4 regions of the Krasilnikovia sp. MM14-A1259 genome follow, and region 3 is predicted to be linked to each of the others. Evidence: riboswitches for the same ligand, from Rfam matches in the RefSeq annotation. Region 3 holds a riboswitch; each other region holds the start of a gene.
The links. A riboswitch is a leader RNA that binds a small molecule or an ion and turns the genes downstream of it on or off. The one in region 3 is predicted to bind cyclic di-AMP.
Positions count from the first base shown of each region.

Region 1: another riboswitch for cyclic di-AMP. It lies ahead of ACMCNK_RS01240 (transglycosylase family protein); the one in region 3 lies ahead of ACMCNK_RS10715 (C40 family peptidase).
Region 2: another riboswitch for cyclic di-AMP. It lies ahead of ACMCNK_RS32005 (C40 family peptidase); the one in region 3 lies ahead of ACMCNK_RS10715 (C40 family peptidase).
Region 4: another riboswitch for cyclic di-AMP. It lies ahead of ACMCNK_RS25690 (coiled-coil domain-containing protein); the one in region 3 lies ahead of ACMCNK_RS10715 (C40 family peptidase).

Region 1 covers NZ_BAAGAJ010000002.1:169,660-176,573, forward strand. Annotated here, with positions in the region: gene ACMCNK_RS01215 (PIG-L family deacetylase) at 1-344, shown strand, start outside; gene ACMCNK_RS01220 (hypothetical protein) at 525-1,538, opposite strand; gene ACMCNK_RS01225 (PadR family transcriptional regulator) at 1,535-1,909, opposite strand; gene ACMCNK_RS01230 (Ig-like domain-containing protein) at 2,061-2,681, shown strand; gene ACMCNK_RS01235 (NADAR family protein) at 2,715-3,242, opposite strand; cyclic di-AMP (ydaO/yuaA leader) riboswitch at 3,565-3,739, shown strand; gene ACMCNK_RS01240 (transglycosylase family protein) at 3,745-4,350, shown strand; gene ACMCNK_RS01245 (hypothetical protein) at 4,530-6,914, opposite strand, start outside.
Region 2 covers NZ_BAAGAJ010000002.1:7,019,009-7,025,922, reverse strand. Annotated here, with positions in the region: gene ACMCNK_RS32025 (penicillin-binding transpeptidase domain-containing protein) at 1-1,013, opposite strand, end outside; partial or broken gene ACMCNK_RS32020 (hypothetical protein) at 1,388-2,026, opposite strand; gene rsmH (16S rRNA (cytosine(1402)-N(4))-methyltransferase RsmH) at 2,023-3,081, opposite strand; gene mraZ (division/cell wall cluster transcriptional repressor MraZ) at 3,306-3,737, opposite strand; gene ACMCNK_RS32005 (C40 family peptidase) at 4,194-4,976, opposite strand; cyclic di-AMP (ydaO/yuaA leader) riboswitch at 5,016-5,135, opposite strand; gene ACMCNK_RS32000 (MurT ligase domain-containing protein) at 5,649-6,869, shown strand; gene ACMCNK_RS31995 (type 1 glutamine amidotransferase) at 6,859-6,914, shown strand, end outside.
Region 3 covers NZ_BAAGAJ010000002.1:2,450,221-2,457,134, forward strand. Annotated here, with positions in the region: gene ACMCNK_RS10705 (glycoside hydrolase family 3 protein) at 1-1,026, opposite strand, end outside; gene ACMCNK_RS10710 (hypothetical protein) at 1,173-1,301, shown strand; gene ACMCNK_RS10715 (C40 family peptidase) at 1,361-1,957, opposite strand; cyclic di-AMP (ydaO/yuaA leader) riboswitch at 1,967-2,128, opposite strand; gene ACMCNK_RS10720 (hypothetical protein) at 2,538-3,041, shown strand; gene ACMCNK_RS10725 (glycosyltransferase) at 3,061-4,245, opposite strand; gene ACMCNK_RS10730 (hypothetical protein) at 4,348-5,130, opposite strand; gene ACMCNK_RS10735 (hypothetical protein) at 5,198-5,398, shown strand; gene ACMCNK_RS10740 (DUF6401 family natural product biosynthesis protein) at 5,472-5,828, shown strand; gene ACMCNK_RS10745 (mechanosensitive ion channel family protein) at 5,922-6,914, opposite strand, start outside.
Region 4 covers NZ_BAAGAJ010000002.1:5,671,355-5,678,268, reverse strand. Annotated here, with positions in the region: gene ACMCNK_RS25700 (ABC transporter permease) at 1-824, shown strand, start outside; gene ACMCNK_RS25695 (ABC transporter ATP-binding protein) at 817-1,593, shown strand; gene ACMCNK_RS25690 (coiled-coil domain-containing protein) at 1,614-2,633, opposite strand; cyclic di-AMP (ydaO/yuaA leader) riboswitch at 2,637-2,773, opposite strand; cyclic di-AMP (ydaO/yuaA leader) riboswitch at 3,067-3,204, shown strand; gene ACMCNK_RS25685 (coiled-coil domain-containing protein) at 3,207-4,223, shown strand; gene ACMCNK_RS25680 (glycoside hydrolase family 65 protein) at 4,279-6,648, opposite strand; gene ACMCNK_RS25675 (beta-phosphoglucomutase family hydrolase) at 6,704-6,914, opposite strand, start outside.

The DNA of each region.
Region 1 (6,914 bases), 2.3 Mb from region 3:
TGACCGGCTACATGGGCTACCCGATCGCGAAGCTGCCGGTCAACCTTTCCCGGGCGGACCGCGACCAGAAGCTGGCCGCCTTTCTGGCGTACGCCCCGTACGACCGCCGCGTCTGCCAAACCGAGCAGGTGTGCCTGCACAACAGCTACGCGCCCCGCTTTTCGCACAGCTACCGCGTCGGCGCCGCGGTCAGCGACGACGTCCCCACCCCGCCACCGGTCGACGTCCCGCGCATGCCCCGCCCCGTCAGCGAGCCGAGTCAGCAAATACCCAAACCACGCAATTGGCGCCTGCGGGCAATCCTGCGGCGAACCCGGTCCCGAGGCGAACGCGCCGCTCGCTGACCAATTGCGCCGTGTAGGAGCCGGCGGCCAGCGCGTGCGCGATGCACGCCCGGACGCACCGTGGGATCGGGACCCGCGACGGCCGCGGCCGTCGCGGGTCGTTTGCGGATACGCGCTGCCCCCGTTGTACTGCAGCGCGGATTCGCCGTGATGCCCTCTCGGAATCGCCCTTCCCGTGGGCTAATCCTGGGACTCGGGGATGTCCAGCGTGAGCTGGTGTCGTTCCCCCGGGTGGTTTCCGTCAGTCGCGGTCTGTTCGGCGAGCTGGCGGATCTGCTGTTCGCGCCCCGCCGTTTGATGGCGGGTCTGCATGGTCTTCCACGTCATTGCCGCCATCAGTACGGCGACCGCGATGAGCAGCGACATCAGGGTCCAAATAGCGATGAGTCTCTTGCTCGACAAGGGGATGGCGGTGCCGTGCATCCCTTCCAGGAGGTCCGAGTGGAGCAGCAGCACCGGTCCGAGCAGCACCACAGCGGGCCACCAGGCCCGCCGGTCACGGTGGGAGGTGAGGACCACCCCCGTGACGATCGTTGCCAGGGTCAGGATCAGCCCGGCAGCGGGCAGCGCCTCGCTCTGCGGTCCGACCAGCACGGCCAACGCGGCGGCCGCGATCGCGGGCGCAACAACGACCGCGGTGCTGCGGTAGCTGCGGCGGTTGGGTGCGGCCAGGGCCACCATGCCGAGCGCGACCTGAGGTGCGAGGACAGATACCTCTGGCAGGCCGAGTGAGGTCGACGCGGCGGCGGCGAGCATCGCGGTCGTCATGGTGAGCGCGACCGCGACCACCCATCGGCCGTAGCCGGCCAGTGCGGCCAGCGGGGCAAGCAGCCAACTGATCCATGCCAGACCGGTGAGTGCGGCGGACGGCGTTGCCGGATCCCAGTCGGCGAAGCCGTTGGTGATGAGTCCTATGCCGGTCATCCAGACCGCCGCCAGCACGGTGGTCGTCATCAGGGCGAACGTGCCGGCGATAGGCAGGGCATCGGCGAGACCGAGGGCGTTGCGCGCCCGCAGGTGCTGGCGCAGGCCGCCGGTCATCAGGTCGACGACGTCACCGGGCCGGGGCCAGCGCTGGCCGTTCCGCGCGAGATCCATGTAGGTCTCGACGGTCTCGGCGCCGCGGTCGGCCCGGTCGGCGGCGGGGTACCAGCGCAGGAGTCTGGTGTAGCGCTCCCGCAGCACGGCCGTCATGCCAGGCCACCGGCGAGGCGTGTACGGGTCGGCGCGGTCGCCGGTCGCGGTGCCCGAGCGGCGTCGAGGCGGCTGGTCGCGGCCTCGACGGCGCGGCGCATGCGTTCGGTCTCGGTGCGCAGCAGCGTGGTTCCCTGGTCGGTCAGGCGATAGTACTTGCGGGCGCGGCCGTCGATGATTTCGCTGCGGTCCAGCGTCACCAGTCCGTCGTCGGCGAGCCGGTCGAGGGAGCCGTACAGCGTGCCGGGCCGCAGCGACAGCCGACCCTGCGACAACTCGGTGACCTCGAGGATCAGGCCGTAGCCGTGCATGGGCCCCTTGGCCAGGGCGGTCAGGATCAGGAACGTTGGCTCCTGGAGCGGCGTCTTCACGGCGCACAAGATATCGGCGCGAGGATACCTTCGCAAGGAAGATATCCTCGGGATGTGAGCCGGCCTGGCCGAAAAGACGCCCGCAGCGGGCGTCGGTCTCCGAGCCGCGCCGATGCAGCTGACGGCTCCCGCCGACACCAATGGTGAACGGTTGGTCACTGTCCGTGCATGCGACTACGCGGGCAACGTCGGGCAGCGCACGACGGTGGTCCGCTTCGACACCTTGTCCCCGCAGGTCTCGATCGTCTCGCCGGGCCAGGGCGCGGTGCTGCGCAATCCCGTGGACATCGTCGTCACCACGGACCCGGACGTCACCGCGGTAACGGCCTCGGGTGGTGTCCCGATGATCCGCCAGCCGGGCACCAACCTCTGGAAAGCGACAATCCACGTCACGGAATTCGAGGGCGTGTTCTCAATCGACGCGCAGGACGCCGCGGGCAACATCGGCTCAGCGAATTGGTACGGCCGGATCGATGACTCGGGCCCGACCGTCGCGACTGTCACGCCGGCACGCCAGGCGCGGCTGCAAGGCACCTTCACCACGACGCTCAGCGACGTCCAGGACGTGTCGGGGGTGGCGAGGGCGGAACTCTGGTCGAACGGCAGGTACGTCGGCGTGGACACTGCCGCGCCCTACTCACTGCCGGTCAAGACCGGCACCTACAGCGGAACACCAAGAATCGGCCCAGGACGACGAAGGTGCAGGTCCGGGCGTAACGACAAGGTCGGCAACGTGCGCTATGCGAGCACCCGCACCTGGTACCGGGGCTGAAATCCCAGTAGTCGTTGACGTCAGAGCTCCACTTCAGACCAATTCGTCCCGGATCGACTCCAGGTCGAAGATGCGTACGGGTGGCTGACCACGGCCCGTGCCGTGCCACAGGTGGGCCGGCAGGGTTGCCAGCAACACCACGCGCAGCTCCTCGTGCCGACTGAACTTCGCATGCATCGCGTCGCGCATCACCGCATGTTTGCGCTCGTCCCACTGCCGCAGCTGGGCGGCGTCCAACAGCACAAGCTTGCGGTTCCTCCGCGCCGTCGCACCATCGCCACGCGCCAGATCGGTGCCGCTCTCCACGGCAAACCCCTTGGCCAGCTCCGGATCCACCAAGGCGATCTTCGCCGCCTGGAACGCGTGCTCGACCGTACGATACGTACGCTCGCCAAGCGTGATGTCGGCCGGCCAGAAGTTCGACAGCATCCGTCGCCAATGCTGCACGCCCGCCAGCGCGGCATAGCGGGCCGGGTCGGCAACCTGCTCGTGGACTCCCTGCCCGGGCGGCGGGTCGGCGGATCCGGAGAAAAAGTACAAGCGATCCTCAGTCGTGTTCACGCCCGGCACGCTACGGCCTGGGTACGACAGAAACACCGCACGAGCGCAGCGACACAGCTCCCGGAAAACACCACCACCGGGAAACCGCCGACCAGTACGAAAGTCCTGGTCCGCCCACACATGGCGCGGACAATCGCGACAGCCGTCCACGCGGTATTTCGACGTTCGCCAACCTCTCGGCGGCGATGTCCGTTAGCCGATGCCGGATCCGGGCGGCCGGGAGGTCTGGCAACAAGAGACCGATCTCACGATCAGGCCGGATTTCGTTGCCGCACCGTGATTTCCGTGGCTAGCGTCGCCACGTCCGCCAATGCGGGCCCCGTGGACGATAACGCCGAATCCAGGCCGTCGTAGCTCGGGCATTCCTCAACCAGGCCTGGAGCGGGGGACCCATACGTTCCTCGGCGCGCTGCAGCGCGCCTCGGGGTGAAGCCGCACTTTGCGGCCGGGCAACTCAGCCCGAACCCGACAGCTGACCTCGCAGGCGTGGAGGTTCTCTGTCATGGCACAGTTCCGAAAGCCCGCCCGCCTGATGCTGGGCGTGATCGCGGCCGGTGTCACCGGCACCGTGGCCCTGCTCGGGCCCGCCGCTCCGGCGTCCGCGTCCAGCGTCAATTGGGACGCCATCGCAAAGTGCGAGTCCGGCGGCAGGTGGCATGTCAACACCGGTAACGGCTACTACGGTGGGCTGCAGTTCAGCCGCGGCACCTGGGCCGGACACGGCGGCACGAAGTACGCCGGCACCGCCGACAAGGCCACTCGGGAGCAGCAGATCGCGGTCGCCGAGCATGTCCTGCGCTCCCAGGGCATCCACGCATGGCCGGTGTGTGGCGCGAAGGCGGGCTCCTCGACGCCACACCGGACGGCCGCGCACAAGGCCGGCAAGGCACATCGCGCGCACAAGGCGCCCCGGGCCCACAAGGCACATCGGGCCCACAAGGCCCAGGCCCACGGGCGGGTCCACATCGTACGTGTTGGCGAGACGCTGGCGTCGATCGCGGAGAAGCACCACATCAAGGGCGGCTGGCGCACGCTGTTCAAACTGAACCGCGGTGTTCTGGGCGGCAACCCGCACCTGATCCGTCCGGGCCAGCACCTGGCCCTGTGATCGTGGACGGCCGCCCTGGCATATCCGGCCGGGGCGGCCGTCCACGTCACCGGCCGGGGATGCCCGCGACGCCGGCCGTGATCGCCGGTTCGACCCGGACCGCGCATGCGGTGCAGCCAAGCGTCCACACGCTCAATGGTCCGGCGAGATGCCTGCACGCCGGGTGTCACCTGCGCGGCTCACCGGTCGACCCGCAGGCCGCCGACAACCGCGAGCAGAAGCGACTCGCCGAGCCGGTCGCGGTACCTGAACACCTCCGCCGACGGCGGCCCACCGGTGCTGCTCAACAGGAGCTCGACGGACACGACGTTGTGCCCAACCAGGGCACGCTCGGACAGCACCGTCGACACCACCGCCAAGGTGCGGACCCGCCCGGTGATGGTGAAGTCGGTGCGATACGCGGGATACGACACGACCGGGGCGGCCCCTCGCACGTACCCGCCCTCCAACACGCCGGTGTCAGCCACCGGCGACGGGATGGTGAGGTGCGCGCACCGGTCAACCAACTCCTGATCGCTTCGGAAGTCACGGACCGGCGTCACATACGACGTGATGCCGAGAGTGACCGTCACCTCCGGGTGGGGGCCCACCGAAATCTTGTACTTCTGCGCGGCGTCCACAGTGTGGGGACGCGTTCGCTCAGCCGCTGCCTGGCGGACGAGCGTCGCACGGCACGTCTCTGGCCGTACTGGGGGGATCGTCCCGCCACGGGAGTCCGTTGCGACACGCCGATGCCCGGCCGGCAGCAGCCGGTCGGCAGCGGTGGTCAGCGCCGCGGTGGCCGCGGCGTCGTCGAGCAGACGACCCGGGTCACCGCCCCCGGCCTCGGTGGCGGGTGCAGGCGGCGCGGAGGGAACCGCGACAACGGCGTCCGGGTCGCGGACGGGGGTCGTGTCGACAGAGGCCAGGTAGTTCGACCAGTCGTGCGGGCCGACGGCCAGCGGTGGCAGGATGCCGCCGACCAGCGTCACGCTGAAGGTCCCGACGAGCACAACCGTGGCGAGCGCGGCAACGCGGCCGGTGGCCGGGCGCTGCGCCCGCCGCCGACGCCGGTCCACAAGCCGCACGCCCGCCAGCAGCGCCGGCAACGTCAGGACGGTCGCGACGAACAGCTGCCACACCGGCCAGGCCACCGCGTCCAGCAGCACGTCCAGGCTGCGTCCGCGGCCACCGGCGGCGGCGACCCCGAACGTCACCGCGCCGGCCAAGGCAGCGGTGACGAACCCGCCGGCCAGTGCGGCAGGGATTGCGGGCATCACCGGAGCGCCCGCCGCAACCCCACCGCGGCGAACGGACAGCAGCACTGCCAGGACCACCCAGCCGGCAGAGGCGCAAATCATGGACCGCTGACTGATCAGTACGAACAGCTGGTCGTCGGAGTTTGCGGAGTCGATCCGGAGTTGCCAGGTCAACCCGGCGGCGATCCCGCCGGTGAGCGCCGCGACACCGATCACCCGCACCGCGACCGGAACGGCCACGGCACCGCGGCGAAACGCGGCAAGTCCACAACCGACCAGAATGAGCGGCGGTGCCCACCGCCACTCCCACAGCCCGGCGCCCATCAGCATGGTCCGAATACGACCCGCGTCGCCGTCCCGCAAGTATCCGACAAGGACCCAGATCGATGCGGTGAACGTGGTGGTCCACGCGATCGCGCCCGCCAGGACCGCGCTCAACGCCCGGGCCGCGTTCGCCGACACCGCGAGCCCGGCGGTCAGAACCGCGACGCCGGCCGCGACCACGGCCACCGTCGCGGCACCCAGAATGAGATGATCCGCGAACTGGGCCTGCCAGACCCCGGGGGAGGTCCTGGTGGCCTGTCCAGGGACCTGGATCAAGAAGCCCACGACGGTGCCGAGCACGGCGCCGGCCACTGGACCGGACCAGGTCGGCGCGCCGTGCGCCGCCGTGGACTGGTGCGCCCGGCGCCGCCACGCCGGGACGATCACACCCGCCCACAACAGACTCCCGGCGGCCGTCGCGAGGTTGAGCGGCAGCCGGGCGTGCCACGCCAGGCCCGGAACCGCCAGAACCGTGTAGGCGGTCTGCACCGTCATCATCGCCAGTAGTGCGGTGACGGCACTGACGGCGAACCCGCCTTCCCACCGGTCCGATGCGGTCGGGTCGGGTTCGGCCCGCACCGCTGGAGGCGGATGCACCCGCCCCACCCGCCGGAGCCATTCCGCCTGTCCCGCCTGGCCGGGGCGCGCCAAGGCGTCGGCGCCGAGGACTTCGCGCAGCGCATCGGGGTCGCCGAGAACCTCCCGCGCGTAGTGGTCCGCTGCGAGCTCTCGCCGGCGCAGCAGCGCCGCCCGCAGGCCGAGCATCATCACCGAAAGCGCAACCGCCACCACGAACGAGGGCAGGTATTCGACGAGCAGCCCCGCGCGCTGGTGGGGCCAGCGCACCAGCGGGCTCAGCGCCGCGAGCAGCACCGGCACGCTCAGCCAACCGGTCCACCACACCGCCGCGGCCCAGGACACGTCCCGGGACCGTACGTGGGCGAGCTCGTGCAGCACCAGCACGTCGAACCGCGCAGGCTCCAGATACGCGTGGCCCAACGG
Region 2 (6,914 bases), 4.6 Mb from region 3:
AGCACCACCTCGGCGAGCCGGTTGTTGCGCTGCGCCAGGAGTTTCTGCGCGTCGGCGGACGACTCCATGACCTGCATGCTGACCAGCCGCACGCCGATGGTCACGAACAACGTCAGCGCCAGCACCGTGCCCAGACGCAACCGCCGGGTGCTATTGGCCAGCTTCGGGGGTTCCGGGGGGATGGCCGCGACCGGCCGCTTGGGCGCGTACCGCGGGGCGTTGCCGGGCCGGCCGCCCGCGGTCCGCCGGGGCGCCGGTGCTCCGGCGCGCTCCCGGTCGTTGCCATTTCCGGTACGCCGGTCCGCCACGTCCCGCCGCCCGCCGCGAGCCGTGCTGCGGGAGCCGCCCGCCGCGCCCGGGTCCGACGGCCGCTGCGCACCACCCGCCCGCCGGTCCGCAGATCGCTGCCGCCCGGCCGCGTCCACGGACCGCTGCCGGCCGCTCGCGTCTCCCGACCGCTGCCGGCCGCTCGCGTCTCCCGACCGCTGCCGGCCGCTCGCGTCTCCCGACCGCTGCCGGCCGCTCGAATCCGACGGCCGCTGCTTGCCGATCGACTCGTCCGACTGATGCCGGTCGCCCGCATCCGCGGGCCGCTGCTTCCCGGCCCGCTCGGCCGGCCGTTGCTTTCCGGTCGCCTCGTCCGGCCGCTGCTTTCCCGCCTGCTCTGCGGACCGCTGCCGGCCGGCTGCGCTCCGGTCCGCGGTCGCGGGCCGCTGCCCGTTCGCCGCTCCCCGGGCATCGTCCGTGCGGCGACGCGGACCGGGCTGGTCGTCGTCGAGCACCTGCAACGCGGGCCGGAACGGGTCCGTGGTGCGGCCGCTGCGCGGGCGGCGGCTGCGCTGGTCGCTCTCGCGGACGGTACGTCCCCGAGGCGTGTAGGCACGGGCGTCACCGATGCCCGCGAACCCGTGATCGGCTTCGGTCTCGCGGCCGTCGGCCGCCGGCTGGTCACGAGACGCGCCGCGCCGGGGCTGTGGACCCCGGCGCGGCGGCTCGTCGGCACGCGATGGCATCCGGCCTACCGCCCGGTGCCCGGCACAGCGACCTGCCCGCCGCCCTGCGGCGCCACGGGCTGACCGCCGCCCTGTGGCACGGCCACCTGCCCGCCACTCTGCGGCGCGACCGCCTGCCCGCCCTGCGGCCCGCCGGCCTGCGGGGCAGCACCCTGAACCGCACCGCCCTGAGCTGCACCGCCCTGGACCGCGCCACCCTGGACCGCACCACCCTGGACAGTGCCGGTCCCGGAGGTACCGTTGGGCGGCGCGCCATTTCGGACAGTGGTGGCCCCGTTCTGCGACGCACCACCCTGGACGGTGCCGGGGACACCGCCACGGGCCGTACGGTTGCGATCGGCCCCCTTGCCCGGCTCCTGAGCGGTGACCGCGGGCTGGCCATTCCCCGGCTTCGGCACCCCGATGATCTTTCCGTCGGGCAGCCGGATGTACGCGGGCGTGTCCGCCTTGACCAGTCCCAGCCGGCGGGCGGCGGCGTCCAGGTTGCCGGTGCTCTCGTACCCCGCGATCTGGTTCTCCAGCTGCTGCTGGTGCGCGTCCATCCGCGCCTTCTGGTCCTGCAGGCGGCTGATCCGGAACGTGTTCTCGTTCGTCTTGGTGTTGATCAGCAGGATGCCCAGCACCCCGGCGACAACGAGTGCGATGACGACGACCGCGAACGGCGCCCGGGGCGCCCGGATCGGCGCCGGCGGCGCGACCCGCAGTCGCGGCGCGGCGTCGGCGGCCGGCTGCGCCCCATCCAGCTTGAGCGCGGCCGTCCCCTGCGTCGGCACCACGCCGCGGCGCACACCGTCCGCTCGGTTCGCGCCCTCGCCGCGCGCTGTGCCGCCGCGGATCGAATCCGCGCGGCGGGCCGTGCCCGGCGCCGGCTGCCGGCGCTCCCCCCGGGCACCGCCGACGCTGCGGACCTCGTCGATCGCGGGCGCGGGCGTGCCCCGCTCGCGGCTGGTGCGCTGCGACCCGATGCGCTGCGCGGTCCGGCCCCCCGACCGCGGCGCCGTACGCTCGCTCATGTTCCCTCCCCCTCCTGCTGTCTACGCGGGCGCAACCGGCCCAGCCCCCCGTGCGTCGCCGACATCCGGGGGCGTTCGCGGTCGCCCTCCGGTGTCTGGCGCTGATCGTCGATGCGTTCCACCGCGCGCAACTTCACCGACGCGGCGCGCGGGTTCTCCGCGACCTCCGCCGCGCTCGGCGGCTCCGACCCGCGGGTCAGCAGCCGCAGCTTCGGTCCTGTCCCCGGCAGTTCGACCGGCAGGTCGATCGGCCCGGTGCTGCGTGCCCGCGCGGCGATGGCGCGTTTGACGATCCGGTCCTCCAACGATTGATACGACATCACCACAAGGCGGCCCTTGGCCGCCAACAGGTCCAAGGCGGCCGGTACGGCCCCCTCCAGCGCGACAAGCTCGCCGTTTACCTCTATCCGTAGCGCTTGAAACGTCCTCTTCGCGGGATTGCCCCCCGTACGCCGCGCGGCGGCCGGGATCGCGTCCCGGACGAGGTCGGCAAGTCGCGCCGAGGACGTGATCCGGTCCTTCGCCCGCTCCCGCACGATCGCCGAGACGATGCGGGACGCGAACTTCTCCTCGCCGTACTGCCGCAGGATGCGGACCAGTTCGGCGGGCTCGTACCCGTTGACGACCTCCTCGGCCGTGGTGCCGCGGCTCTGGTCCATCCGCATGTCCAGCGGCGCGTCCCGGGCGTAGGCGAACCCGCGGTCGGGCTCGTCGAGCTGGAGCGACGAGACGCCCAGGTCGAACAGGCCACTGTGGAACGACGCCAGGTCGAGATCCGCGAGCACGTCCGGCAGCTCGTCGTAGACCGCATGGATCAGATGCGTACGGTCGGCGAAGCGGGACAGCCGGTGCCGGGCGTGCGCGAGCGCCTCCCGGTCGCGGTCCAGTCCGATGAGGACCACGTTCGGATACCGGTCGAGCACGGCCTCGGCGTGCCCGCCCAGTCCCAGCGTGAAGTCGACGTGGACGGCGTGCGGACGGTCGAGGGCGGGAGCGAGCAGCTCAAGACAGCGCTCGAGCAGCACCGGCACGTGCGTGCCGCGAAGCTCCCCCATGTCGACCCCCATTGCCCTGCTCTTTTCCACGTCCACCCGGTTGCCCGGTCGTCTTCCGTACCGCCAGATCCCCATCCGCTCGTGCCCTGACGTGTGGGCGCGCCCGACCCCGGACACGCGCCTGGCGCCGGGGAAGAGGCGCCAGGAGCGGGAGCGGCTGGAGATCTCGCAGTACGGCGGCAGCGACGTCCGAGCCGCCTGCACGGCCCGCACCCGGTGGCGCCCTACAGTCCGCCGGGCAGCACCCCCTCCTCGATGTCGGCGAATTCGTCCTCACTCGCCGAGAGGTACTGCTCCCAGGACTGCTTGTCCCAGATCTCCACCCGCGTGCTGGCCCCGATCACCACGAGCTCGCGGTGGAGTCCCGCATACTCGCGCAGGTGCGCGGGGATGGTGACCCGCCCCTGTTTGTCGGGGACCTCGTCGTGCGCGCTCGCGAAGAAGACCCGGCTGTACGCCCGGGCCGCCTTGTGCGTCACCGGCTGCTCGCGCAGTTGCCCCGCGATCCGCTGGAACTCAGGCATCGGGAAGACGTAGAGACAGCGCTCCTGCCCCTTGGTGATCACGACACCTCCCGCCAGCTCGTCCCGGAACTTCGCCGGGAGGATCAGCCGGCCCTTGTCGTCGAGGCGCGGGGTGTGCGTGCCGAGGAACATCGGCCCTTACCCCCTGCCCCCAGGCGGTTTCGCGGTCCGCCGTTTCGCTCGGGCCGGCAAGTCCTCCGGGGAGCCGCCCGCTGGTGCCATCTCACCCAAGGGGTGTCATGTCCACCTGGAGCCGGTCCCAACTCGGCCTGCCAATGCGCTCCACCTTACTCCACTTCCCTCCACCCGCAACCGGAATGCCGCGTTTCGCGAGCCCGGTTCGCAGACGAAAGCGCACGTCAGACACATGGAGGCGCGGTGGAGGGCCGAGCGCCCGATCGGGCAGATCATGTTTCCGACATGCGGCGCAGTCGGGCACGAAATCCCCGCGAATCCAGACGTTCGGGGGTTGCACAGCCCCTCGGATCGCGGCGCGGGGAGGAAAGTGGAGGGCCGGCAACGACAGTGGGGCGTGACCCGAACCGGGTCACGCCCCACTGATGTCGTGATGCAGGAGGTACCGCTACCTCACACGGCGACGCGCCGCACGACGTAGTTCTTGCTCCAGATCTTGTGCTTGCCCACCGTGGCGCCGGAGTGCGGCGAGTCCCACATGTAGCCCCCACCGGCGTAGATGGCCGCGTGGTAGCCGTGCGAGCCGGAACGGAAGACGATCAGGTCACCGACCTGCGCGTCGGACTTGCTGACCGCCGTGCCGACGCGCTGCTGCGCGTTGGCCGTGTGCGGCAGGTTCTTGCCGGCGGCCTTCTTGTACACGTACTTCGTGTAGCCCGAGCAGTCGAAGACCCGGGGACCCGAGGCGCCGAACCGGTACCGCGCACCGCGGTGCCGTTCAGCCTCGGCCAGGATCTTCGCCCCGCTGGACGTCACATTGATCTTGACAGCCCGGGTGGCCGTACCGCGGTAGCTGCCCGCCCCGGTGAACTCCGTGCGCAACCAGGTGGTCGAGCTGGGAGTCGTCTTGAACGCGGCGGACCCGTTGGCACCCAGCCCGCGGGTGACCAGGGTCTGCCACTTGCCGTTGCGCTTGGCCTGCAGGCGTACCGAGCCCGTGGTCACGGCCTGGCCGGTACCCGGGTCGATCACCGTCGCCGTCACGTAGACGGCCTGGCCCCACTTGATCGTGCTCTTGTTGACCCGATCGGTGATCCTGGGCGTCACCGCCTCCGAGGCCGCCAGGTTGGTGGCGGTGCTGGTGGCGGCTGCCGCGGCGGCCGGCGTGGTGACCAGCTGGCCGGCGCAGAGGCAGAGACCCAGGGACAACGCTAGGGTGCCGGTACCGACGGACATGCGGCGGCCCCGGCTCGAACGACGTTCGTGCACGGTAGAGAGTTCCCTCCGGCACGCCTGCGAGGTTAGCTGTCGGGTTCGGGCGGGAAGGTTGCCCGGCCGCCGTTGGCGGCTTCACCCCGAGGTCCGGCACCCCCGCCGAACCGGCGGAAGCACCGAGCGGACCGGAATTGGGTCCCCCGTCCCTGCCCCCCATTGCCTTGTGTGTGGTCGCGCGGTGCATGGTCGTGTCGCCCGGGCCGGGGCAGGGCTCGGCGTGGCTCGGTTCGACACGAGCGGCGAGCGATCGCTCACCACCAGAAACCTTCCTAGCCGAATTCGAAGTTCAACGCTGGATCAAGATCGTTAACAGAAGATATTGGCACGCTGGCGCGTGTCCGGTTATGGCAACGGCGCGACAAATGCCGCCACACAGCGTTGCCTTGTGATTACCAGTGGGTGATGGTTACGGGTGAATCAGAACACACAAAAAGCACCACGACGGCCGATCATGCTCCAGGATGGACTCCCCCGTTTCTGGCGCCAAGCCTCCCAAAAAGACCATTGCGGACGCCACCCGGCCGATCCGGCAGTCCACCGAAAGCACGAGATCCGTCACGGAGCGGACGGGCCGGACGACCACTCCACGTAGTGCCCGGCTCCGGTACCCTCGCCTGCGTGACGGACGGGAAGATGCCCTTGCGGGCCAAGGTCGCGAGCTCCGTGTCGCGTACCGCGGCCGCGCTTTCACGGGCGGCGGGACGCGGCGACGGCTCGGTCATCGGCGGCTGGATCGGCCTCAAGATCGACCCCGACCTGCTGGCACATCTCGCCGCGGGCCGCGCCATCGCGCTCGTGTCGGGCACCAACGGCAAGACGACCACCACCCGCCTCGCCGCCGCCGCCCTCGGCGTGCTCGGGCCGGTCGCCACCAACTCGTTCGGCGCCAACATGCCCACCGGGCACACCTCGGCCCTGGCCAAGGCCGGGGCCACCCCGTTCGCGGTGCTGGAGGTGGACGAGCACTATCTGGCCCGGGTCATCGAGGCGACCACGCCGCGGGTGATCGCGCTGCTCAACCTCTCCCGCGACCAGCTCGACCGGGCGAAGGAAGTGGCGATGATGGCGCAGCTGTGGCGCACCGCGCTGGCCGCCCACCCGGACGCCCACGTCGTCGCGAACGCCGACGACCCGATGGTCGTCTGGGCCGCCGTGGGCAGCCCCCACGTCACCTGGTTCAGCGCCGGGCAGCGCTGGCACGACGACTCCTGGGTCTGCCCCGAGTGCGGCTCCGCCATCCACCGCGAGGGCGGCGACTGGCGGTGCACCGGGTGCGCGTTGCGCCGGCCGCAGCCCCAATGGCGCGTCGAGGACGACGGCGTGCTCGACCCCCGCGGCGACTGGCACCTGGTCAAGCTGCAACTGCCCGGCCACGTCAACCTGGGCAACGCCGCCACCGCGCTGGCCGTGGCCGCGGAGTTCGGGGTCCGTCCCATCGAGGCCGTCCCCCGGCTCGCCTCGGTCGCCTCTGTCGCCGGCCGGTACGCCCAGGTGGAGCGGGACGGACGCAACGTACGGCTGCTGCTGGCCAAGAATCCGGCAAGCTGGCTGGAGGCGTTCGACATGGCGGAGGAGGCGCCCACGCTGCTGTCCGTCAACGCCCGCGACCCCGACGGCCTCGACACGTCCTGGCTCTACGACGTGGATTTCTCCCCGCTGCGCGGGCGGCCCGTACTGATCACCGGTGACCGCGCGTACGACCTCGCCGTGCGCCTCGAAGTGAACGACGTGGCGTTCACGCACGTTAGTAACTTCGACGAGGCGTTGCGGGCCACCCCGCCCGGGCGCCTCGAGGTGATCGCGAACTACACGGCGTTCCAGGACATCCGAGCGGAGTTGGACCGTGTCAACTGAGAGCACCCTGCGGATCGTCTGGATCTACCCCGACCTGCTGTCGAC
Region 3 (6,914 bases):
CGTGCCGGACGGGTTCCCGGGACGGGCGGCCGTGGTCCACGCGGCGAGGCGGCGGACCCGCGAGGCAGCGTCGTGCAGGCGTTCCTCACTGAGGTCACCGGCCCGGACCGCGGCCACGATGGCGTCGCGCAGCCGCACCGCGGTCTCCTCGTCGGCGTGGTCCCCGCCCACGCAGATCGCGTCGGCACCCGCGGCGAGCGCCAGCACGGCGGCGCCGGCCAGCCCGTACCGTCGGCGTACGCCGCGCATCTCGATGCCGTCGGTGACGATGAGGCCGGTGAAGCCCAGTTCCTCGCGCAGCAGTCCGGTGAGGATGCGCCGGCTCAGCGTCGCGGGCAGCTCCGGATCCCACGCGGGCACCAGCAGGTGGCCGGTCATGACGGCCTGCACCTCGGCGGCGATCGCGGCCCGGAACGGCAGCAGCTCGCACGCGTCCAGCTCGGCGCGGCTGCGGTCGATCACGGGCACGGCGTGGTGGGAGTCCACACTGGTGTCGCCGTGGCCCGGGAAGTGTTTCGCGCACGCGGCCACACCGGCGCGTTGCAGACCGGCAACGAACGCGGCGCCGTGCCGGGCGACCAACTGGGCGTCCGCGCCGAACGCGCGCACACCGATCACCGGATTGTCCGGATTGGAGTTGACGTCGGTGTCCGGCGCGTAGTTCAGGGTGACGCCCGCGGACGCGAGATCCAGCCCGAGGTCGTGGGCCACGGCCTCGGTGACCGCGATGTCGTCGACCGCGCCGAGCGCCAGGTTGCCGGGGCGCGAGCTGCCGTGGCGGGACTCCAGCCGGGTGACGTCGCCGGCCTCCTCGTCGATCGCCACGATGACGTCCGGCCGCTCCGCCCGCAGTTGCGCGGTCAGCGCCGCCACCTGGGCGGCCGACTCGACGTTGCGGGCGAACAGCGCCACGCCGCCCAGGCCCTCGGCGAGGCGGCGGCGCACCCAGTCCGGTGCGGTGGTGCCTACGAAGCCGGGCTGCAGCACGGCGGCGGCGAGCTCCGGCAGGTCCCCTTGTCGCGGCATGAGCCCCCGCACCTCCGGTGACGATCGACCACGCGCCTGCTGAACACCCGGCAACCGTCGTGGACGCGGCGGACGGACCAATGGTCACATCCCGCCCGCCTTCAGTCAACAAACCTTTCTATTACGGCGCCGCTAGAGTGCACGCCGTGAAGAGCTCCGTTCTGGCGACGTCCGGCGTGGACTGGTCCCAGGTACATGCCGTGCGGCTGCTCGGTGTCGCCCTCGCCGCGCTCATCCTGTTCTGGGCGATCCGCCGCATGTTCGGCGGCAAGTGAACTCCGACGCAAACGGCGAAGGCCGCCCCGGATCCGGGGCGGCCTTCACACCTACCTGTTCAGACGCCGACGCGTCCGTACTTGACGCGACCGGGCTCGAAGATCGCAGCCAGTTTCACCCGGCTGCCGGGCTTGGGGGCGTGCCACACCTTGCCGTGACCGGCATAGACCGCGACGTGGTAGGCGTGCCCGCCGCGAAGCCAGAACACCAGGTCACCGGGGCGCCGCTGGGATTTTGCGATCCGGTGGGTCTGCCTGTACTGGGCATTCGCGGTGCCGCCCAGCTTCAGCTTCGCCTGGCGGTACACATACCCCGCCAGACCTGAACAGTCGAACGCCGTGGGGCCGTGCGCCCCGAAGCGGTACGGCTTGCCCTTCTGCGCCTTGGCGTACGCGACGATCTGCAAGCCCCTTACCCGGGCCGCCGCGACCGCCCGGGCTGCCCGCAACCGGGCCGCCCGCGCCGCGGTGGCGCGGGCCTTGGCGGCGCGTTGCGCCGCGGTCAACCGCGCACCCGACCCGACGGCAACGGCCGCCGAGTCGCCCGACGCCGCCGAGGACGGCGCCGCTGTACTCAGGTTGACGGTGGTTACCAGCGCTGCGGCGATCCCGAACAGGGCGAGGCGACGCAGAACCGGCTGGTGACGGTGGAACATTCAGGCATCCTGATCCTTCAACCCGCGTGCGAGGTTAGCTGTCGGGTTAGGCCTTGAAGTGGCCCGTCGCGCGCTGCGCGACCACACCCCAAGCCGGTGTCCGGCACCGGCGCACTGGGTCCCCCGTTCCTGCCCATCGAAGTCACTGATAGGAGTCAGTCTTCGTTCGCACTTCCAGCGGGCAGGACTCCGCGGCCGGAAGCGGCGCCCCGAAATCGGGGTGCGCCTTACCGTCGGCATGCCGCCGGACCGGCTCAGCGCCACTGCCGTTGCAGGGACCTCGCGACTACCGAACCCGACGCGCGGGCCCGTACCTCGCGGGACATGGCGCGCCCAACAACCCCGGAAGTGGACGACCCGGACGCCAAACCGTGGCGTACGTCACACCCGGGTGCGCGGCTCGGCGGCGCAGTGAACCGGGACCCCGGCGGCAGAGGGTGCCTGCCCGTACGGTCGGCGACATACGCGGCGGGACCGGATGAGGATTCCGCCCAGCACACGGCGGGTACAGATCCCGTCCGTTCCGGCAGTCCAGGAGAATGTTCTCCCGGTCGCCGACAACCGTGGAAAGGACACCCGAGTGACGGACGAACCGATGTACGCCACGCTGGGATACACCGACGCGGAGTGGGGTCTGCTGACCGGCCTGCCGCAGTCGGTGCTGACCGCCGCCAGCGCCGCCACCCCCGACGGCGCCCGCAAGACCCGCGCCGAGAGCGCCGCCGGGCTCGACGAGATCGCGGACGCCCGCGCCAGCGCCAGCCCGCTGGTCGCCACGATCGCCGCGGCCGTGGTCGACCTCGCGGGCGACCCCGAGCGCGGCGAGGAACCGCCCGTCATCGCCCCGGACGACCCTGCCGCGTACGCCGCGGACGTGCTGCAGCGCGCGACGCAGGCCGCCGCGCTGCTGGCCGCGAAGGCCCCCGCCGCGGACGCGCAGACGTACCGGCACTGGCTGGTGGAGATCGCCGACTCGGTGGTCGGCGCGGCCACCACGGGCGGCGTGCTGGGCATCGGCGGCGAGACCGTGACCGAGAGCGAGCGCCGGTTCCGCACCGATCTGGCGACGGCCCTGGGGAACTGAGTCCGCGGGCCGGGGCCGGTCAGGCGATCGCTTCCTCCCCCATCTGGCCACGGCCCGTGACCACCGCATAGACCGAGCCCACCTGGGCCGCCGCCCGTTTCCACGAGTACGCCTGGCGGGCCCGGTCCACGGCGGCCGTCGCGTACGTGAAACGCCGCACCCGGTCCAGGATGAGCCGCCGCAGCGCGCTCCCGAGCGCCACGGGATCGCCCGGCGGCACGAGCACGCCGGTCAGGCCGTCCACGACCGTGTCGGCGAGACCGCCGCCCGCGGCACCCACCACGGGCAGGCCGCACGCCATGGCCTCCAGCGGGGCCGCCTCGAACCCGTCCTGCCGGGGCACGGCGGCGAACAGGTCCGCGGAGCGGTACCAGCGCGGCATGTCCGCCCGGGGCACGGCACCGACGAGACGGACACGGTCGGCGACCAGGCATCGCGCCGCGATGTCGCGCAGTCTCGTGGCCTGCGGGTCCGCGGGCAGCTCGGCGGCCGGTGGACCACCCACCAGCAGACATTCCGCCCCGGGCACGCCCCGCATGGCCGCGATGACGTCGCCGAAGCCCGCCTGCTCCCCCAGCGCACCCACCGCGATGATGCGCGCCCGGTGTGGATCACGCTCGGCCGCAGGCCCGGTCGGGGTGAACCGCCCGCTGTCCACGCCGGCCGGGACGAACGCGAGCCGGGCCCGCGGCACCCCCAGGCGGACCAGCTCGCGGACCTCCTGCTGGCTCTGCGCCACCACCCGGTCGACGGCGCAGCCCAGCACACGCTCGTAGCCCGCCCGCGACGGTCCGTCGGGTGCCGGTTCGGCGGTGCCGAGATCCTGGAACGACTGCACCACGGGTACGCCGATCCGCCGGGCCGCGGTGATCGCGGCGAGGCCGCTGGTCCAGAAGTGCGCATGAACCACCGCGGGCGCCCAGTCGCCGTCGCGCCAGCACCGGCCGAGCCACTGCGCGAATTCACCGAGGTACGGCAGCCGCGCCGCCGGGGGCAGCTCCTTCGCCGGTCCGGCCGGGACGTGCTGCACCGGGACGCCGCCGGGCGCCCGGATCAGGTCGGGTGGGCCGGCGCGGTTGCGTCGCGTGTAGACGCGGACGTCGTGCCCGAGCTCCACGAGCGCCGCCGCGAGCTCGACCACCTGGCCGTACCGGCCTTCGGTGGCGTGCGGACCGGCGGGTTCGGAGATCATCGCAACGCGCATGGATCCCTCCAGCTACGCAGCCTCCGGGCCGAGGACCGGAGCGGGGGCAGTGACACCCGGTCCGAGTTGCCCGCAACGTCCGAAGCGTAAACCCGCCCGTGATCACCCGGAGACGAGCGTGAGCGTGCCCGCCGGTGCGCGCAGGTCCACGGCGTACCGGTCGGCGGCGCTCGCCCACCCGGCCGGGGTCAGCACCGATCCGGCCGGGGAGTCGTGGTGCACCCCGTGTGGCGTCGTGACCCTCCCGGCGCCGCCGCGCAGGCGCACCCGGACCGGGACGGCGGCGGCAGCCCGTACCGTGATCGTGGCGACGCCGCCGGTGAGGGTGACCGGCACCGTGCCGCGGGGCCGGGGCAGCCGCAGGTCGAGCAGCCCGGCGGGCCCCGCCAGCACCCGGCGGACACGCCCGCCGGTCAGGTCGAGATGCTGCTCCCCCGCGCCCGCGGGCAGCCGGACGTCCCAGTCGACCGTACGGTTCAGCGCGATCCGGACCGTGTCCGGGCCGTCCCCGCCGGTCGGCCGCAGGCCGAGACACACCCGGCCGGGCTCCCCCGTGACCTGCGGGGCCAGGCCGGACTCGGCCGGGGTGCTGATCCGGTAGAGCAGACCGGGCAGGTCGACGAGCCGCACGTCGACCCGCGACGCGGCGTCCCGGACGGTGAGCGAGGCCCCGGTCCGCCCGCGCAGCGGAGTCGCCAGCACCTGCCCGGGCCGGGGCGCCGACGGCGGCCCGCTGGGCGCTGATCTCCACTGCGGTGCCGGTGCGGCGGCGGGCCACACGGACCGGGTCAGCCCGGAGCATCCGGCCGCCGCAAGCAGGGTGATCAGGGCGAACAGCGTCGTGCCCGGCCGCACGGCGCGGCGGTGACTCAGCTCGTGGAACACGTTCGGACAACGGAGATTCGGCCGAACGGGTGACGGCGTTTCGCCCGGATCAGGCCACACTTTCCGGATGCAGTCCGCGGGTTTCCTGTCCGGCCGGCAACGGCGGTTCGCGTGGCTCGGCTTCCTGCTGGCGGCGGTTCAGGCCCCGCTCGCCGCGAAGCTGATCGACGACGCGTCCTGGCTGTTCGCGGTGGTCGTGGCGCTCGTGGTGGCCACCGTGATCATCGCCGACGACGCGCAGCGACGCCGCCCCGCGCCAGCCGAGTAGTTCCGGCGGTTCAACCGACCTGCACCGGTCGGGAGAACCGTTGGATACCCGTGGCTTCCTACCGTCTTTTTTCATGACTGGCCTGTTCGGCGGCGCTGCCGCCCGCGCTGCAACGCGCTCCGCCCATGCCTGCCTCGACGCTCTGGCTGCCACGGTCGGCGTCTCCGGTCACGCCGCGGCCGCGGAATCGCCCGGCCTGCTCGCCGCGGTCGACCAGCACTCCGCCGGTATCCGGCAGAGCCTGTCCGCGGACAGCCGCCCGCTTACGCCGGTGATCCTCGCCGCGTATGCGGAAGGGGTTCGCGAGGCCGCGTACAAGCACGGCTGGCAGGCACCGGCCGACGGAATCGACTGGACCGTGCAGGACTGGGTGCTGGTACGCCTGCTCGCGGTGTGCACGCTGGCCCGTACGCTGCCGCCGCGCCGCTGACCACGCCGCAGGGCCGACGAAAATCTGCCAGGGCCGGTGCCGCATGTCTGCGGTACCGGCCCTCGTCCGTTTCCCGTCCCTGCAGCGGCCTGGTCAGTGACGCTTGCGGGGACGGTTCCGGCGGGGCGGCTGCTGCTGCCCGGGTTCGGCGGGCGGCTCGGCGGTCTCGTCCGCCGGCGGGATGAGCTGGGTTTCGGCCGTTGTGTCGTCGTCCTCGGCCGGCTCCGGTCCGGCCGTCACGTCCCCGACCGGGATGGGCTGCGTCTCCTGATCGCCGGGCGGTTCCGGCGCCGCCGCGGGAATCGGTAGCCGCAGGGTCGGTTCGCTGTCCCGCGCCGCCGCCGCGGTCGCGGGTTCCTCCGGCCCGGCGTCCCGGACTCCGCCGATGTCCGTGGTGGTCTCGTCGTCGGGCCCGAAGCCCGGAACGAAGTCCGGTCGATCGTCGGGGTCCGGGTCGGCGCTGCGGACCGCGCGGCCACCGGACCGGCGCCCGGAGCCGGTACGGCTCGGCCGGGGCGCCGCCTGCTGGTCGCGCTGCCGGGCCGCCTCGGCCTCCGCCTCGAACGCGGCCGCCGCCGCCTGCCGGGCCTCCTGCGCCCGGCGTGCCTCGTCGTCGCGCTCCCGTACGGTCTGCTGAGCTCGCTCCGCCGCGCGCGCCTGCTCGGCACGCCGTGCTTCCTCCGCCCGCCGCGCTGCCTCCGCGGACTGCCGGGCCTCCTCGGCGGCCTGCCGGGCGGCCTCCACGCGGCGCGCTTCCTCGGCTTTCCGGGCTTCCTCCGCCCGCCGCGCCTCCTCGGCCTTACGCGCCTCTTCCGCCTTGCGTGCCTCGTCCGCCTGGCGGGCTTCCTCGGCCTTGCGGGCCTCTTCCGCCTGGCGTGCCTCCTCGGCCTTGCGGGCCTCCTCCGCCAGCCGCGCCTCCTCCGCCAGGCGCGCTTCTTCCGCCAGGCGGGCTTCCTCGGCCTTGCGGGCCTCCTCGGCCTGCCGGGCCTCCTCCGCCAGGCGGGCCTGTTCGGCCGCCTCCCGGGCGCGCTCGTCGGCGTACGTGCGGGCGTGCTCCCGGATCGCCGCGGACTCCGCGCCCGCCCG
Region 4 (6,914 bases), 3.2 Mb from region 3:
GCGCGGCCGGAGCCCTGCCCAGCCTTCCCGGATACGTGCGCCAGCTGTGGGCCTACCGGCACTTCATCGGTGAGTACGCCAACGCCAAGGTGTCGTCGTCGCTGGGCGACACCCGGCTGGGGATGTTCTGGCAGGTGCTGACACCGCTGATCAACGCGGCGGTGTACTACCTGATCTTCGGCGTCATCCTGGGCGGCGCCCGCGGCGGCGGCAACTTCATCGCGTACCTCTGCACCGGGGTGTTCATCTTCAGTTTCACCCAGTCGGTGGTGCAGAACGGCGTCCAGGCGATCACGGGCAATCTCGGCCTGATCCGGGCGCTGCACTTCCCCCGCGCCAGCCTGCCGCTGGCCGTCGTGCTGGTCGAGGCGCGCAACCTGATCGCCTCCATGCTGGTGCTCATCAGCATCGTGCTGATCTCGGGCGAGCCGATCACCCTCCAGTGGCTGCTCATCGTGCCCGCACTCCTGCTGCAGGCGATCTTCAATGCGGGCCTCGCCATGCTGACCGCCCGGCTCGGCTCCAAGGTCACCGACCTCAAGCAGCTGATCCCGTTCATCATGCGGATCTGGATGTACTGCTCCGCGGTGCTGTACTCCGCACAGAAGTTCGAGAAGGCGTTTCACGGCTGGAAGCTGCAGGTGATCGAGGCCAATCCGATGCTGGTCTTCATCGAGCTGATGCGGCACGCGCTGATGGAGAACGTCCAGCTGGCAAGCCCGCCCATGCGCCTGTGGATCCAGTCGATCGTGTGGGCGCTGCTCGTCGGCATCGGCGGGTTCGTCTACTTCTGGCGCGGGGAGAACGGATACGGCCGTGGCTGAGACAACCGAGCGGGTGCCCACCGTCATCGCGGACGACGCACACATCGTCTACCGGATCTACGGCGCCGCCGGCCAGGGCACGAACACCCCCGTGGCCAGCTTCAAGCGGATCATCACCGGCCAGAAGTCCGGCGCCGTCCGCGAGGTCCACGCGGTCAAGGGCGTGAGCTTCGTCGCGTACAAGGGGGAGGCGATCGGGCTCATCGGCAGCAACGGCTCCGGCAAGTCGACCCTGCTGCGGGCGATCGCCGGGCTGCTGCCGGTGGACCGGGGCGAGATCTACGCGGCGGGTCAGCCGTCACTGCTCGGCGTCAACGCGGCGCTGATGAACGACCTGCCCGGCGAGCGCAACGTCGTGCTGGGCTGCCTCGCGATGGGCATGAGCCCGGCCGAGGTGAAGGAGAAGACCGCCGAGATCATCGAGTTCTCCGGCATCAACGAGCGCGGCGACTTCGGCTCCCTGCCGATGAAGACGTACTCCTCCGGCATGGCGGCCCGGCTGCGCTTCTCCATCGCGGCCGCCAAGAAGCACGATGTGCTGCTCATCGACGAGGCGCTGGCCACCGGCGACGCCAAGTTCCGCCGCCGCAGCGAGCAGCGGGTCCGCGACCTGCGCGAGGAGGCCGGCACGGTGTTCCTGGTGAGCCACAGCGAGCAGTCGATCCGCGACACCTGTGAGCGCTCGATCTGGCTGGAGTCCGGCCTCATCCGCGCCGACGGCCCCACCGAGGACGTGCTGAAGGAGTACGAGGACTACATGCGCCGGTAGTCCCCGTACTCCCGCGCCGATCAGCGCACCGACAGGTGCACGTGGTTGGTGTGGTCGCTCGACGGGTCCCCGTTGCCCCGGGTGTACGCCTTCCAGCCGCTGCTGGGCAGCCAGATCCGGCGGAACCAGATGACGTACAGCACGTTGAGCCGGTCGGCGTTGCCGATGAAGAAGTTCGCCAGCCGGTCGCCGTAGTCGCGGCTGGCACCGGAGGCCACCCCGCCGAAGCCGCCCTTGTCGGCGGCGAAGTCGCAGGCCCGGCCCTTCGGGTGCTCCCCGAAGCTCTGGTGCCGGAAGCACGCCACGAAGTGGTTGAAGCCCGCACTCTGCGCCTGCTGCATGGCGAAGAGCAGGCGGGGCGTGATGCAGCCGGTGGTGGTCGGGTCGTCAACCGTGCAGCCGGTGCCCAGGTTGCGGGGAGCCGTGGCGGATTTGGTGCTGTTGCCGCCGGTCGGTCCCTCGACGTCCTGGCCGCCGCCCGCGGCCTTGAGCGCGGCCTCGGCCTGGGCCTTGCGCCGGGCCATGACGTTGAGCTGCTTCTGCTGGTCGCGGATCGCGGCGTCGATCTCCAGCTTCGCCTGGGCCTGACCGTCGCGGGTCTGCTTCAGGTTGTGCATCGCCTCCTCCTGCCGGACCCCGTACGACCGCAGAGCGTCGGCCCGGTCCAGCAGGGTGTGCGAGTCGGACGCCGTGAGCAGCGCGCTCATCGGCCCGAGCCGCCCCGTCCGGTACGTCTGCTGCGCGATCTCGTCCAGCGCGGCCTGCTGCGGGCCGAGCTCGACGTCGAGTTTCTGCAGCGCCGCGGCCAGTTCCTGCTGCCGCTGCTTGGACTTGGCCAGTGCGTCCCTGGCGTCGACGAAGCCACGGGACGCAGCATCGAGCGCGTCGGTGAGGGATTTGGTGCCGCCTTCGTCGTCGCCGGGCGCGGCCAGCGGCCGGGGTGCCGCCGAGGCCGCCGAACCGGTGACGACCGGTACGGACACGACGACCAGCAGGGCCAACAGCGTCGCCCACAGCCGGCGGGCAGGGGTGTGCCGCACGTGCGTTCCTTCCGTCGACCGCCGACCGGGTTAGCTGACGGGTTCGGGACGGAAGTGGCCCCTACCGCGCGGTGGCGCGGATTCACCCCAACGAACGTGGTTCCCCGGCTCGCCCGCGGGCGATTAGGCGGTGGTTTCCGCCGGCGCCTTTCCTGACGCCGTTATGAAACGGAGACCGTGTCGAAGAATACCTACTCGCGCGGGATTCGACAGGGGTCACACGTTCAGTTATCGCGCGCTGACAACGCGTCACGAAGTGAGAGAAGCGCAACGATTCACATTGACCGGCGTTACGGCCACGGAACCGGCGATTCCCCTGGGTGAGTCACGGAAAGTTGTTGCCCGGTAACGCATCTGGCACCGGCTGTCTAGATGATTCGTCAGGTAAGCTGGCCGCCGGTCTTGCCAGGAAGGCACCACCCCCAAAGGTGCCGGCAGGCCACCACCTAATCGCCTTCGGGCGAGCCGGGGAACCACGTTTGTGGGGTGAATCCGCGCCACCCGCGCGGTAGGGATCGCTTCCGTCCCGAACCCGTCAGCTAACCCGGTCGGTGGTCACGTGGAAGGAAGAGAATGACGGCTAGACACCGCCGGTGGCTGACCGTAGCCCTGGCACCGCTCGTCGCGCTGACGATGCTCGCCGCCCCGGCCGCCCCGGCCAGCGCGGAGCCGGGCAGCGGCACCGCCTCGCCGGACGAGGGCACGGACCCCCCGCTGCTCAACGAGGTGATGGAGTCGACCAACCGTCGCTTCGTCGCCGCCAAGGCCGCCGTGGCGAAGTCGACGAAGGCCCAGCTGGCGCTCGCCATCGACGTGAAGAACGCCGAGGCCAAGCGGGACGTTCTGCTCCCCGAGGTCGGCGCGGTCGCCGGGCAGCAGTACCGCACCGGGAACCTGTCGGGCATGAGCTACCTGCTCAACTCGAACAGCTCCGACTCCTTCCTCAAGAAGGCCATCTCGCTCGAAGAGATCAACTCGATCAACGACGAGAAGCTTCACGAGCTGAACAGCGCGATCGACGAGGTCACCTCGACCAAGGAGCGGCTGGACGCCGAGATCAAGTCGCAGCAGCAGAACCTCGCCGCGATGAAGAAGCAGAAGGAGACCGCCGACAAGGCGCTCGCGCTGGTCGGCGGCGAGAGCCTCACCGGCGGGTTCGTCGTGGCCAAGTCACCGGAGGCCGCCCCCGCCCCGCGCAACTCCGACGGCGGATTCTCCCCCGAGGCGTGCACGGTCAACGACCCCACGACCAACGGATGCATCACCCCGCGCACGTTCCACCTCTACAAAGAGGTGAAGAAGGCGGGCTTCGACCGGTTCGTCGGCTGTCACCGCGACGGGGGCCCGTTCGAGCATCCGAAGGGCCGCGCCTGCGACTGGTCGCTGCAGGACAAGGGATTCTCGGTCGCGCACAACGCGGACATGAAGAACTACGGCAACAACCTCATGGCGTTCCTGGTCCGCAACGCGGACCGGCTCGGGATCTACTACGTCATCTGGTTCAAGCAGATCTGGTTCCCGGCCACCGGCTGGCACACCTACCACGGACCGAGCGCACACACCGACCACGTACACGTGTCGTTGCTCTGACCGCACGCGGAAACGGCCCCCGTCCGGTGGACGGGGGCCGTTCGCGTGACCGCACTCAGCCGTTGGCGTTGGCCCGGCGCACCGGCGCCCGGCCCGCGGGCTGCTGCGGCGCGGAGCCGACCGGCGGGGCCGGCGGGATCGGTACGGTCACCGGCTTGACCTGGGTCACCTCGATCTCCTTGCCGTGATGCACCAGCTCCAGCCGGGCGGCGCCGCCGCCGTTGCGCAGCGAGTACGTCACCTCCTCCGGCGTCACGTCCACCCGCAGCCGCTTGCCGTGCCACAGCAGCGAGAAGTCCAGCCGGTTGATCCGGCTCGGCAGCCGCGGCGCGAACGAGAGCTGACCGTTGAAGTCGCGCATCCCGCCCAGGCCGGCGACCAGCGTGATCCACGAGCCCGCCAGGGACGCCACGTGCACCCCGTCGCGGGCGTTGCGGTGCAGGTCGTGCAGGTCCATCAGGGCGGCCTCGCCCAGGTAGTCGTGGGCCAGTTCCAGGTGCCCCACCTCGGCGGCAAGGACCGCTTGGACGCACGCGGACAGTGACGAGTCCCGCACGGTCCGGGCGTCGTAGTACGCGAAGTTGCGGGCCTTCTCCTCCGGGGTGAACGCGTCGCCGCGGATGTACATCGCCATGACCAGGTCCGCCTGCTTGATCACCTGCTTGCGGTACAGGTCGAAGTACGGGTAGTTCATCAGCAGCGGGTACGCCTCCGGCGGGGTGTTCTCGAAGTCCCACTCCTGCAGCCGGGTGAAGCCCTCCGACTGCTGATGCACCCCCAGCTCCCGGTCGTACGGGATGTGCACGGACGCGGCCGCGTCCCGCCACGACGCCGACTCCTCGTCGTCCACCCCCAGCTTGCGAGCCATCTCGGGATGCCGCTTGCACGCCTCCGCCGCGGCGAACATGTTCTGCTGCGCCATCAGGTTGGTGTAGATGTTGTCGTTCACCACCGCGGTGTACTCGTCCGGCCCGGTCACTCCGTCGATGTGGAAGCGGCCGTGCCGGTCGTGGTGGCCCAGCGAGCGCCACAGCCGCGCGGTCTCCACCAGCAGCTCCAGCCCGATCTCCCGCTCGAACTCCTCGTCGCCGGTGGCCTGCACGTACCGGCGCACCGCGTCGGCGATGTCCGCCCCGATGTGGAAGCCCGCCGTGCCCGCCGGCCAGTACGCCGAGCACTCCTGGCCGCGGATCGTGCGCCACGGGAACGCGGCGCCCTGCAGGCCGAGCGTCTGCGCCCGCTCCCGGGCCAGGTCCAGCGTCGAATGCCGCCAGCGCAGTACGTCCGCCGCCGCGGACGGTTGGGTGTAGGTCAGCGCGGGCAGCACAAACGTCTCGGCGTCCCAGAACGTGTGACCGTCGTAGCCGGGGCCGGTCAGCCCCTTGGAACCGATCGGCCGCTGCTCGGCGCGGGCACCGGCCTGCAGCGTGTGGAACAGCCCGAAGCGCACCGCCTGCTGCACCTCCGGGTCGCCCTCGACCTTGACGTCGGAGTGGTCCCAGAACTGGTCCAGGAACTCGCGCTGCGCCTCGACCAGGCCGTCCCAGCCGTCCAGGCGGGCGCTGGCCAGGGCCGCGCCGACCTGATCGCGGACCGCGGGCAGCGACCGGTTGCTGGACCACCCGTACGCGGCGAGCTTGACCACGCGCAGCCGCTGGCCCGGTTCGAGCTTGCAGGCGACCGTGGTGCGCAGCCAGTCCGGGTGCCCCTCGGTGGTGACCGCGTGCCGGCCGGGCGCCTCGACGAGGTGCTCCATGGCCGCGGCCATCCGCAGGTCGCTCGCCTTGGTGCGGTGCACCAGCAGGCCGCCGGTGCGCTGCTCCAGCATCTCCTCGGCGAGCAGCGGGTGGTCCAGCACCGCGGCCACCCGCGGGTCCTTGCTCATCGGGGGCAGCTGCTCGTTGGCGACCAGCTCCGACTGCAGGATCAGCCGGGCCGACGCCTCCAGCGGCTCGACCTCGTACAGGAACGCGACCACGGCGCGCTGGGTGAAGGAGACCAGCCGCACGGTGCGGATCCGGATCGCCTGCCCGGACGGGGACACCCACTCGGCGGTGCGTTCCAGCGTCCCAGCGCGCAGGTCGAGCACGCGCTCGTGGGAGCGCAGTTCGCCGTACCGGACGTCGAGCGGCTCGTCGTCGACGAGCAGCCGCATCAGCTTGGCGTTGGTCACGTTGATCATCGTCTGGCCGGACTCGGGGAAGCCGTACCCGGCCTCGGCGTACGGCAGCGGCCGCAGCTCGTAGAAGGAGTTCAGGTACGTGCCGGGCAGGCCGTGCGGCTCGCCCTCCTCGAGATTTCCGCGTATCCCGATGTGGCCGTTGGACAGCGCGAAGACCGACTCGGACTGGGCCAGCAGGTCCAGGTCCAGTCGGGTCTCCCGGATGTGCCACGGGTCGACGGGATAGGCCCGTTCACGGATCACGGTAATGCCTCTCGTAACAATGCGACGTAGAGAGTCGGTGAATCAGATAACGCGCTCAGCGCGCGAGCAGTTCGGAAAGATCTTGTACGACGATGTCGGCGCCGTGATCGAGCAGCGCCTGCGCCTGGCCCACCCGGTCGACCCCGACGACGATGCCGAAACCGCCCGCGCGTCCGGCCGCCACGCCCGCCTGCGCGTCCTCGAACACCGCGCAGTTCTCCGGCGGGACGCCGACCAGCTTCGCGCCGTACTGGAACGTGTCCGGG